3 regions of the Marinobacter sp. 3-2 genome follow, and region 2 is predicted to be linked to each of the others. Evidence: predicted binding sites of a transcription regulator. Region 2 holds the regulator's gene; each other region holds the start of a gene.
What was found. Region 2 encodes sigma-54, which starts transcription at its own class of promoters, with help from an activator protein. Its sites were predicted from a motif close to ANTGGCATNNANNTTGCTNT; they were not measured.
Positions count from the first base shown of each region.

Region 1 (3,275 bases), on a different contig from region 2:
TTTTCAGGTCCGCCGAAAAATAGATCAGAACGTTCCGGCACATCACAATATCGAACTTGCCCAGCATATAACGCTCAAGCAGGTTCAACTCCTTGAACTCCACCATGCTCTTGATCTGGGGTTTGATCTGCCAGCCACCGTTCAGGGACGGCGTGAAAAACTGCTTCTGGCGCTCTGGCGAGAGCCCCCGACCAATAGCAAGCATTTCATACTCGCCCTTGCGAGCCACATCAAGAACGCTTTTGGAGATATCCGTCGCGGTGATCTTTACATCCCGGAGCTTCCCGGGCCTCGCCCGCCGAAACTCCTCGACGATCATGGCAATCGAATACGGCTCCTGGCCGGTTGAGCAGGCCGCAGACCAGATACGCAAAGGCTGCATCGAGTTGCGCTCTGCGAATTCGGGAAGCAGCTTCTCCTGAAGAATCCGGAAAGGGTGATTGTCACGGAACCACAGGGTTTCATTGGTTGTCATCGCATCGATGACAGTCTCTTTCAGACCGCCCCGCCCGGGGCGCTTAAGGCGCTCAAGCAGTTCACCCAGGGTATTCAGGCTGTTCTCTTCAAGAATCCTGCGCAACCGGCTTTTGACCAGGTACTGTTTATTATCGCCCAGTAAAATCCCACAGGCATCCTGCAGGAACGATTTGAAGGCTTCATATTCCTGTGGCGTTATTTCCGCTTTCATTGGGTCTCTGTTCTGAGTGAATCTTTGAGCGGCTCCATCAACCCTGGTCGATGATTTCCATCACCCGCTCTGCCAGCTCGTCCGGACTGAACTTTGCCATAAAGTCGTCGGCCCCGACCTTCTTTACCATGGCCTGGTTGAACACACCGCTGAGTGAGGTGTGAAGCATAACAAACATATCCGAAAGCGCCGGGTCCTCTTTCACCTTGGTGACGAGGGTGTAGCCATCCATTTCAGGCATCTCCACGTCCGAGATGATCAGAGAGAAGTGATCCTTGGCCCGGGAACCGTCCGCAGTGATTTCCTTCAGATGTTCAATAGCCTGCTTGCCGTCGTTTTTCAGCACCACTTCCATGCCAATCGCGGTGAGACACCGCTGTATCTGGCGCCGGGCCACGGACGAATCATCGACCACCAGCACGGGCAGATGCCCCGGCACCCGGTCCGCGCTCTTGCTCAGAACGGCTTCGGTTACGTCCTCCCCAAGCGGAGAAACTTCTGAAAGAATCTTCTCTACATCAATGATTTCAATAAGCTTATCATCAATTTTCGTGACAGCGGTAAGATAGACATCCTTGCCGGCTCCTTTGGGTGGAGGCAGGATTTCTTCCCAGTTCATGTTCATGATTCGCTCGACGCCGCTCACCAGGAAACCCTGCGTTTTGCGATTGTATTCAGTGATGATGACGAAGCTGGTGGAGAGCTCTTCTTGCGGGATACCGGGCAGACCGATTGCCATGCTCAGATCGATAATGGGGATAGTCTCACCCCGGCTATGAGCGACGCCTCGAACGACCGGGCGGCTGTTGGGTAGGGAGAACAGCTTCGGACACTGCAGAACCTCTTTCACCTTGAACACGTTGATCCCGTAGATCTGACGCCCCCTGAGACGGAAAAGAAGCAGCTCTAGGCGGTTCTTTCCGACCATCTGAGTGCGCTGGTTGACACTGTCCAAAACCCCTGCCATTTCGATTCTCCTGGCTTGCCGGAATTACAACGGCATATATCTTGCTGTTCACTGAATAATAGCCTGATCGACGGAAACCCGTCATATCAGGGGTGGGTCAGCCCATTTAACGGCCACTTTTACCGAATCCTTAGCCTGATTCGGGCTTTTCTGCCCTGTTGTTGACAGCATAGGACAAACTGATACGTATGCGCATCACGAATTTCGCCCTACTACTGCTAATGTCTGGCCTGAGCACGCCGCTCCTTGCTGGAACGACGGCTGAACAGATTCAGAAAGCAACCCTGGCGTTTCTGGACAGCTTTGCGTCTGAACAGGCCGAGCATGGCTACACCGTTTCCTTCGAACCCGGTTCCATCGACAGCCGCCTCGCTCTCGCCGAGTGCGAAAAGCCTTTGAGTGTAGAGTTCAGCGGGGATCCATGGAAAAGCACCAGCCCGTCGTTGCAGGTAGCCTGCGAAGGAACCCGCCCATGGCGCATGTTTGTTACCGCTTCAGTCTCTATCCATGGGCCAGCCCTGGTGGCAGCGAGGCCACTCACACGTGGAGAGCGAATAACCGAAGGGCTGCTTGCGAAGCAGTCTGTTGAAATCAATTCATCCAGACGTGGCGTGATTACCGACTCGAAGCAGGCGATTGGCATGGAAGTGCGGCGCGCAGTGAATGCCGGATCGCTCGTTACACCAGGCATGCTTTCGGCCCCGAATGCGGTCGAACGAGGCGATCATGTTATCATCACCGCCAAAACCGGTGGATTTTCAGTACGTTCCCGGGGCAAAGCCCTGGCAAGCGCCAGCGTTGGCGAACAGGTTCTGGTTGAGAATCTGCGCTCATCGCGCACGATAAGAGCCAGCGTTGTCGCGCCGGGCCACGTGGAGATTCCGATGTGAGCCGCGTGCGGCAGAGGCTTGCCGGAGCGGCAAGTGAATGCCGCAAAACCGGTCGTAAAAGCAGATGAAAAAAAGTGCTAAAAGTACTAAAGGTTTTCGCGGCGCCGCCGTTAAGAAGACATAAACTCGAGTAAGCGCCGCATTCGTGGCGCGACAGGCAAGCAGGTACAGATATGTCAGTTGACTTAAATGGAATTGGCCCCGGCCAGGTCAACACCCAGAGAACCACGGCCGACAAAAGCTCCGGCGCACAGAATACCCAGCCGGCATCCAACGAACAGGCGAAGACACAGGCCCAGGGGGCCCGTGGTGAGAACGTTAGCCTGAGCAATCAGGCAAAGAATCTGAAGCAGCTCGAACAAAAGCTGGGCGATTATCCGGAAATGGATGACGACCGCATCGAGCAGATCCGTTCCGCCCTCGAAAATGGCACGTACAAGATTGACGCCGAGAAGCTGGCCCAGAAAATGCTTGAGATGGATGAAAGCATTTTCGGGTGAGTAGACCATGGCCGCAATTGATGATTTGAAGACCCTTCTTTCCCAGGATATCAGCCAGCTTGAAACACTGGCTGACGTTCTCGGCAAGGAAAAGACCTGCCTTGCGAATTCCGACCTCCGCCAGCTGGACGCCCTGACCAGAGAGAAGAACGATCTCCTCGGTGCAGTCCGCGAACGCGCCAAACAGAAAATCCGAACGCTCGTACAAATGGGATATCGCCCCGAAAGTG
Region 1 covers NZ_RJUQ01000014.1:138,454-141,728, forward strand. The annotation lists gene EDB94_RS13295 (protein-glutamate O-methyltransferase CheR) at 1-688, opposite strand, end outside; gene EDB94_RS13300 (chemotaxis protein CheV) at 726-1,655, opposite strand; gene flgA (flagellar basal body P-ring formation chaperone FlgA) at 1,844-2,545, shown strand; gene flgM (flagellar biosynthesis anti-sigma factor FlgM) at 2,719-3,045, shown strand; gene EDB94_RS13315 (flagella synthesis protein FlgN) at 3,053-3,275, shown strand, end outside.
Region 1: a site for sigma-54 is predicted at 1,684-1,703, ahead of flgA (flagellar basal body P-ring formation chaperone FlgA). Genes of this name have one in related genera too.

Region 2 (3,275 bases):
GCTACCTGCCACAGGAAGCCTCGGTTTTCCGCAAACTGTCTGTGCGCGACAACATCATGGCGATCCTTGAGACGCGGCAGGGCCTGAGCAAGGCAGACCGGCAGAAAAAGCTCGAGGAGCTGCTGGAGGAATTCCACATCACCCATATCCGGGACAGCGTTGGTATGGCCCTGTCCGGTGGTGAGCGGCGACGGGTGGAAATTGCCCGGGCCCTGGCCATGGAGCCGGCTTTCATCCTGCTGGATGAGCCCTTCGCCGGTGTTGACCCTATATCCGTCAGCGACATCAAACACATTATCCGGCATCTGCGGGACAAAGGGATTGGCGTGCTGATCACCGACCATAACGTGCGCGAGACTCTCGATATCTGCGAGAACGCGTACATTGTTTCCGGCGGGCACATCATCGCCTCCGGCAATGCTGATGCGATCCTGGCCAATCAACAGGTCAAGGAAGTCTACCTCGGGGACGAATTCAGGCTGTGACAGTGAATGGCTCATTGTTTTGATGATCTGTAGCAAGTAAACTCGGCAAAGAACTTGCTAGGGTAAAGAAAAACCGCGGCAAGTAACCGGCATATAAAGATTTTTTCAAGACCTATGACACAAAGCGCTGATGAGTGACGGATCCTGAACCATGGTTATGAAAGCCTCCTTACAGTTAAAGCTGGGTCAGAGCCTGACCATGACACCCCAGCTGCAACAGGCGATCCGGCTTCTCCAGCTATCTACCCTCGACCTCCAACAGGAAATCCAGCAGGCACTGGAATCCAACCCCATGCTGGAGACATCCGAGGACGACGATCAGACCGACACGTCCACCGAGAGTGACGAGCGCGAGGCCAATGCGGCCGAGTCTGCTGCCGAGACCACGCCGGAACCGTCCAGCGACTGGGACGAATCCGAGAACGGCCCGGACTGGTCGTCGGAAAACGAGATTCCGGATAACATTCCGGACGACCTGCCGGTCGACACGGCCTGGGATGACATCTACCAGTCCGCCCCTGCCCCGGCAGCCCGCAACGACGATGAAAACGATCACGATTTCGAGACCCGCAACTCGCCCACCGAGACCCTTCAGGATCACCTGGAATGGCAGCTCAACCTGACTCCCCTGAGTGAGCGGGACCAGGCCATTGCCCACGCCCTGATGGACGCCGTGGACGAGCGGGGCTATCTCACCAGCCCTCTGGAAGAAATCCACGCCGGGCTGCTGGACGAGAACGAAGAAGACCCCCTTGAACTGGATGAAGTGGAAGCCGTCCTGCATCGCCTCCAGCACTTCGATCCCCCTGGCGTGTTTGCCCGGGATTTGCAGGAATGCCTGCTGATCCAGCTTAATCAACTACCCCCGGAAACACCCTGGCTCGCCCAGGCACGCCTGGTGATCACCCACTACATCAACCTGCTGGGCAACCGGGACTACGCCCAGCTGTTGCGTCGCAGCCGCCTGAAAGAAGATCAGCTCAGGGAAGTCCTGGCGTTGATTACCGGCCTCAATCCGCGCCCGGGCGACGTGATTGATCGCGCCGAGCCCGACTACGTGATTCCGGATGTCATCGTTCGCAAGCACAATGGCCGCTGGCGTGTTGAGCTGAATCCGGAAATTGCACCGCGCATCCGGGTAAATGCCAGCTATGCTTCACTTATAAGGCGTGCAGACAGCAGTGCAGACAACACCTACCTCCGCGATCAGTTGCAGGAGGCGAAGTGGTTTATCAAGAGCCTGCAGAGCCGCAATGAGACCCTGCTGAAAGTAGCGACCCGTATTGTCGAGCACCAGCAGGGTTTCCTGGATTACGGCGAGGAAGCAATGAAGCCGTTGATTCTCTCGGACATTGCCCAGGCGGTGGAAATGCATGAATCAACGATTTCACGGGTAACCACCCAGAAATACATGCATACCCCCAGGGGTATTTTCGAACTGAAATATTTCTTCTCCAGCCATGTCAGCACTGATGAGGGCGGAGAGTGCTCTTCCACGGCCATACGCGCGATGATCAAGAAGCTGATTGCCGCCGAAACACCCAAAAAGCCGTTGAGCGACAGTAAAATTGCAGCCATGCTAGGGGAACAGGGTATCAAGGTTGCGCGACGCACCGTTGCCAAGTACCGGGAGGCCATGCACATTCCGCCGTCCAACGAACGCAAGCGGCTGGTCTGAATACCCCGGGACGGGATGCAACACCGTATTCGCCGGCGCACAATGCGCCAGCACCCAGACCGGCTCCCGGGAGCCGGCATGATGACAACAGGAGACGCCTATGCAACTCAACATTTCAGGCCATCACGTAGAACTGACTCCCGCACTGAAGGATTACGTTTCAGAGAAGTTCGAGAAGCTCGAGCGTCACTTTGACCACATCAGTAACTGCCAGGTGACCCTGGAAGTGGAAAAGGTGCGCCAGATTGCGGAAGCCACATTGCACGTGGTAGGTGGTGAGATTCACGCAAAGGCAGAAAACGAGGATATGTACGCGGCCATTGATGCCCTTATCGACAAGCTCGACCGTCAGATCCTCAAGCACAAGGAAAAGAATGTAGAACGGATGCACGGAAACGGCTCTCGCTAACGCGCTGTTTTCATGCACTTCATCTAATCGAGCTGCGACATGAGTAACGTGTCGCAGCCTTTTTTTTAACGGAAATGCAGTCGATCCATGAGCGACACATCCCTGACCATAGACAACATTCTTGCGCCGGAGCTCACCCTCTGCAGGGTAGCTGCGTCCAGCAAGAAACGGGCCCTGGAGTTTATTGCCGAGCAAATAAACCATCAGGACAACACGCTCAGCGAGACCCAGCTCTTCAACAACCTGATTTCCCGTGAGCGCCTGGGCAGCACCGGCATTGGCCAGGGAATTGCCATTCCCCACTGCCGCCTGGAAGGACTTGATCACGTGGTGGGTGTGCTGATGACGCTTGAAGAAAGCGTGGAGTTCGATGCTATCGACAATCAGCCAGTGGATCTGATCTTTGCCCTGATTGTGCCAAAAGAGGCGACGAGCGAGCACCTTGAGCTGCTGAGCCAACTGGCGGAGAAGTTCAACGAGCGGTCATTCTGTGATCGCCTCCGGCAATGCGAGGACGCCAGCACGCTGTACCAGCGCATGACCGCCTCAGGCGGCTGATATTCACTGCAGTGGAGGTAAGGTGGTCATGAAGCTGATTATCGTCAGTGGCAGGTCCGGTTCGGGCAAGAGTACCGCACTTCATGTGCTGGAGGACCTCGGGTTTTATTGCATCGACAATCTTCCTATTGGCCTGCTCTTCCCC
Region 2 covers NZ_RJUQ01000011.1:502,303-505,577, forward strand. The annotation lists gene lptB (LPS export ABC transporter ATP-binding protein) at 1-485, shown strand, start outside; gene EDB94_RS04110 (RNA polymerase factor sigma-54) at 643-2,163, shown strand; gene hpf (ribosome hibernation promoting factor) at 2,264-2,572, shown strand; gene ptsN (PTS IIA-like nitrogen regulatory protein PtsN) at 2,660-3,130, shown strand; gene rapZ (RNase adapter RapZ) at 3,159-3,275, shown strand, end outside.

Region 3 (3,275 bases), on a different contig from region 2:
CTGTCCTCGCCGTCCCCACCCTGGCGCATCAGCACGTCGCCGCCCTGCACCGGCACCTCAACGTGCAGATCAAACCTGTCGAGCAAAGGCCCGGAGATCTTCGACCGGTAGCGGGCAACCTGTTGCGGCGTACACTGACACTCGATGGTGGGATGACCGCTGTAACCGCAGGGGCACGGGTTCATCGCGCCAACAACCTGAAAGCGCGCCGGAAAATTGACCTGACGCGCCGCCCGGCTGATCGAGATCTCCCCGGTTTCCATCGGCTCCCGGAGCACTTCAAGCACCCGCCGTTCAAACTCTGGCAACTCGTCGAGAAACAGTACGCCCCGGTGCGCCAGGGAGATCTCCCCCGGCCTCGGGCTGCTGCCACCACCGACCAGCGCAACCGCTGAGGCGGTATGATGAGGGGATCTGAAAGGCGGCTGACGCCAGCCCCCGGCCCGAACCGGCAGACCCGCCACCGAATGCACGCTCGCCACTTCCATGGCCGCAGCATCATCCAGCCCGGGCAGGATTCCGGGCAAGCGACTGGCAAGCATGCTCTTGCCGGTTCCCGGGGGGCCGAAGAACAGAAGATTATGTCCACCCGCTGCCGCCACCTCCAGCGTGCGTCGCGGGACCTGCTGGCCGCGGACATCCGACAGATCGGGCACCTCACGGTTGCCGCCCGGCGCTTCGTCCAGGGGAGACCTGGGCACCGGCACAAGACGGGCTCGACCACTCAGATGTTCGCACACCGTCAGCAGGTGGCCGGCGGCCAAAAGGTCACCCTGGCTTGCCAGTGCCGCTTCCTCGGAGTTGGCGTGGGGAACCAGCAAGGCCCGACCATCCTCCCGAGCTGCCAACACGGCCGGCAGAACACCTTTCAGAGGGCGCAGTGCACCATCAAGGGACAATTCGCCAACGAATTCGCAGTCGGAAAGGCTGTCGACCGGGATCTGACCAGACGCTGCCAGAATGCCCAGAGCGATGGGAAGATCGAACCGGCCACCCTCTTTTGGCAGATCAGCGGGGGCGAGATTGATGGTAATTCTTCGGGCGGGAAATTCGAAACCGGCGTTAAGAAGCGCGCTTCGGACGCGCTCCTTGCTCTCCCTTACACCGGTTTCCGGCAACCCCACGATCGAGAGCGCGGGTAAGCCACCCGAGAGATGGACTTCAACGGTAACGGCAGGCGCAGACACGCCAATGGCGGCGCGGGAATGAACAATAGCAAGCATGACAACCATCCATGGTAATAACCGGAACTGCTTGCCCGGCATCCTGCCGGGCGTGTCCGGGGTTTATTGTTTCTGCAGGGAATTTTCCAGCTCGGCCACCCGCTTCTCGAGCGCGTCGACCTTTTCACGGGTCTTCAGCAGGACTGCCTGCTGGGCGTCAAACTCCTCCCGGGTTACCAACTCCAGGCGAGACAAAACAGCCATCACGGTGGCCCGGGCCTGGGTTTCAAAATCTTCCCGTGCAGCGCGGGCCATGTCGGGAACAAACTGGCCGAACTGGCCCTGCAGCTGGGAAAAAATATCCTGTGGACCTTTCACACGTCACCTCACAAATTCCTGAAATATCCGGCTTCGACTAAAAGACAGGGCCGGTTGCCGGTTAGCGGGAGTGTATCACACCGCAGCCCCTGCCATACTGTAGGTGGTCGACCCTATAATAAGTGGCGAAGGGCCAGGGAGCCCGCTCCAAATTGGCTCACTGGCCGGCTACCCGCTCTATTTTGGTGCACAAGTTTGCGCCATTCTGGTACGCGGATATCGTAGCCTTTTGTTTTTTAACTATTTTTTTGCGTTGGCATACACGATGCTAAAGCTCTCGTACGCAATCCGCACAATTGGTGTGCGAGGTGGCAGCATCCCGAGCTCAACAACCGGCCGACGGGCCCTCACTGTTGAGACGGCTTTACCAAGGAGAAAGCAATGAAACTTGTGACAGCGATCATCAAGCCTTTCAAATTGGATGATGTCCGTGAGGCACTATCCGAGATTGGCGTACAAGGCGTAACCGTCACTGAAGTCAAAGGCTTCGGTCGGCAAAAAGGCCACACAGAACTCTATCGTGGCGCGGAATACGTGGTGGATTTCCTGCCCAAGGTGAAGGTGGAAGTTGCTATCGGCGACAACCTTCTGGACCAGGTTATCGAGTCCATCACCAAGGCGGCCAACACCGGCAAAATCGGTGACGGCAAGATCTTCGTGACTGAACTGGCTCAAGCCATCCGGATCCGGACTGGCGAAACCGGCGAAGAAGCGGTCTGAACCAGCTCTGATTTTTCGATCAGCCAACGCAAAAAAATTTTATAACCTGAAAAGCCTCGTGCGGAGGGCTTCATATGGAAAGCAATCTTAATCACATTTTTGAACTCCAGTATGCGCTGGATACCTTTTACTTCCTGATTTGCGGTGCTCTGGTCATGTGGATGGCCGCTGGCTTTGCCATGCTGGAAGCCGGCCTGGTGCGTGCCAAGAACACCACCGAAATCCTGACCAAGAACGTGGCCCTGTTTGCGGTCGCCTGTACCATGTACCTGATTGTCGGCTACGACATCATGTACGACGGCGGTATCTTCCTGAGCGGTGTTACAACTGTTGCCGAGATGGACGACGCAGCGATTGCGGGCGTTATTGCAGCCTCCACTGAAGCCGGCTTCGGCGACATGGGCGAATACAGCGGCGCTTCTGACTTCTTCTTCCAGGTTGTCTTCGTTGCAACCGCCATGTCCATCGTCTCCGGTGCTGTGGCTGAGCGTATGAAACTCTGGGCCTTCCTGGGCTTCGCCGTTGTTATGTGTGGTTTCATCTACCCGATGCAGGGTTCCTGGACCTGGAACGGCGACGCGGTATTCGGCATGTACGAGCTGAGCTACAGCGACTACGCCGGTTCCGGTATCGTTCACATGGCCGGTGCAGCAGCAGCCCTGGCGGGTGTGATCCTGCTCGGTGCCCGTAAGGGTAAATACGGCGCCAAAGGTGAAATCCGCGCCTTCCCGGGTGCCAACCTGCCCCTGGCAACGCTTGGTACCTTCATCCTGTGGATGGGCTGGTTCGGCTTCAACGGTGGCTCAACCCTGAAGCTGGGTGGCATCGGTGTCGCCAACGAAGTGGCCAACGTGTTCCTGAACACCAACGCGGCTGCAGCCGGCGGTCTGATCGCTGCTCTGATCGTGGCACGCCTGATGTTCGGCAAGGCCGACCTGACCATGGCCCTGAACGGCGCTCTGGCTGGCCTGGTTGCGATCACTGCAGAACCGGCGGATCCGTCTCCCCTGCTGG
Region 3 covers NZ_RJUQ01000001.1:91,887-95,161, reverse strand. The annotation lists gene EDB94_RS00420 (YifB family Mg chelatase-like AAA ATPase) at 1-1,223, opposite strand, end outside; gene EDB94_RS00415 (accessory factor UbiK family protein) at 1,287-1,541, opposite strand; gene glnK (P-II family nitrogen regulator) at 1,923-2,261, shown strand; gene EDB94_RS00405 (ammonium transporter) at 2,336-3,275, shown strand, end outside.
Region 3: a site for sigma-54 is predicted at 1,794-1,813, ahead of glnK (P-II family nitrogen regulator). Genes of this name have one in related genera too.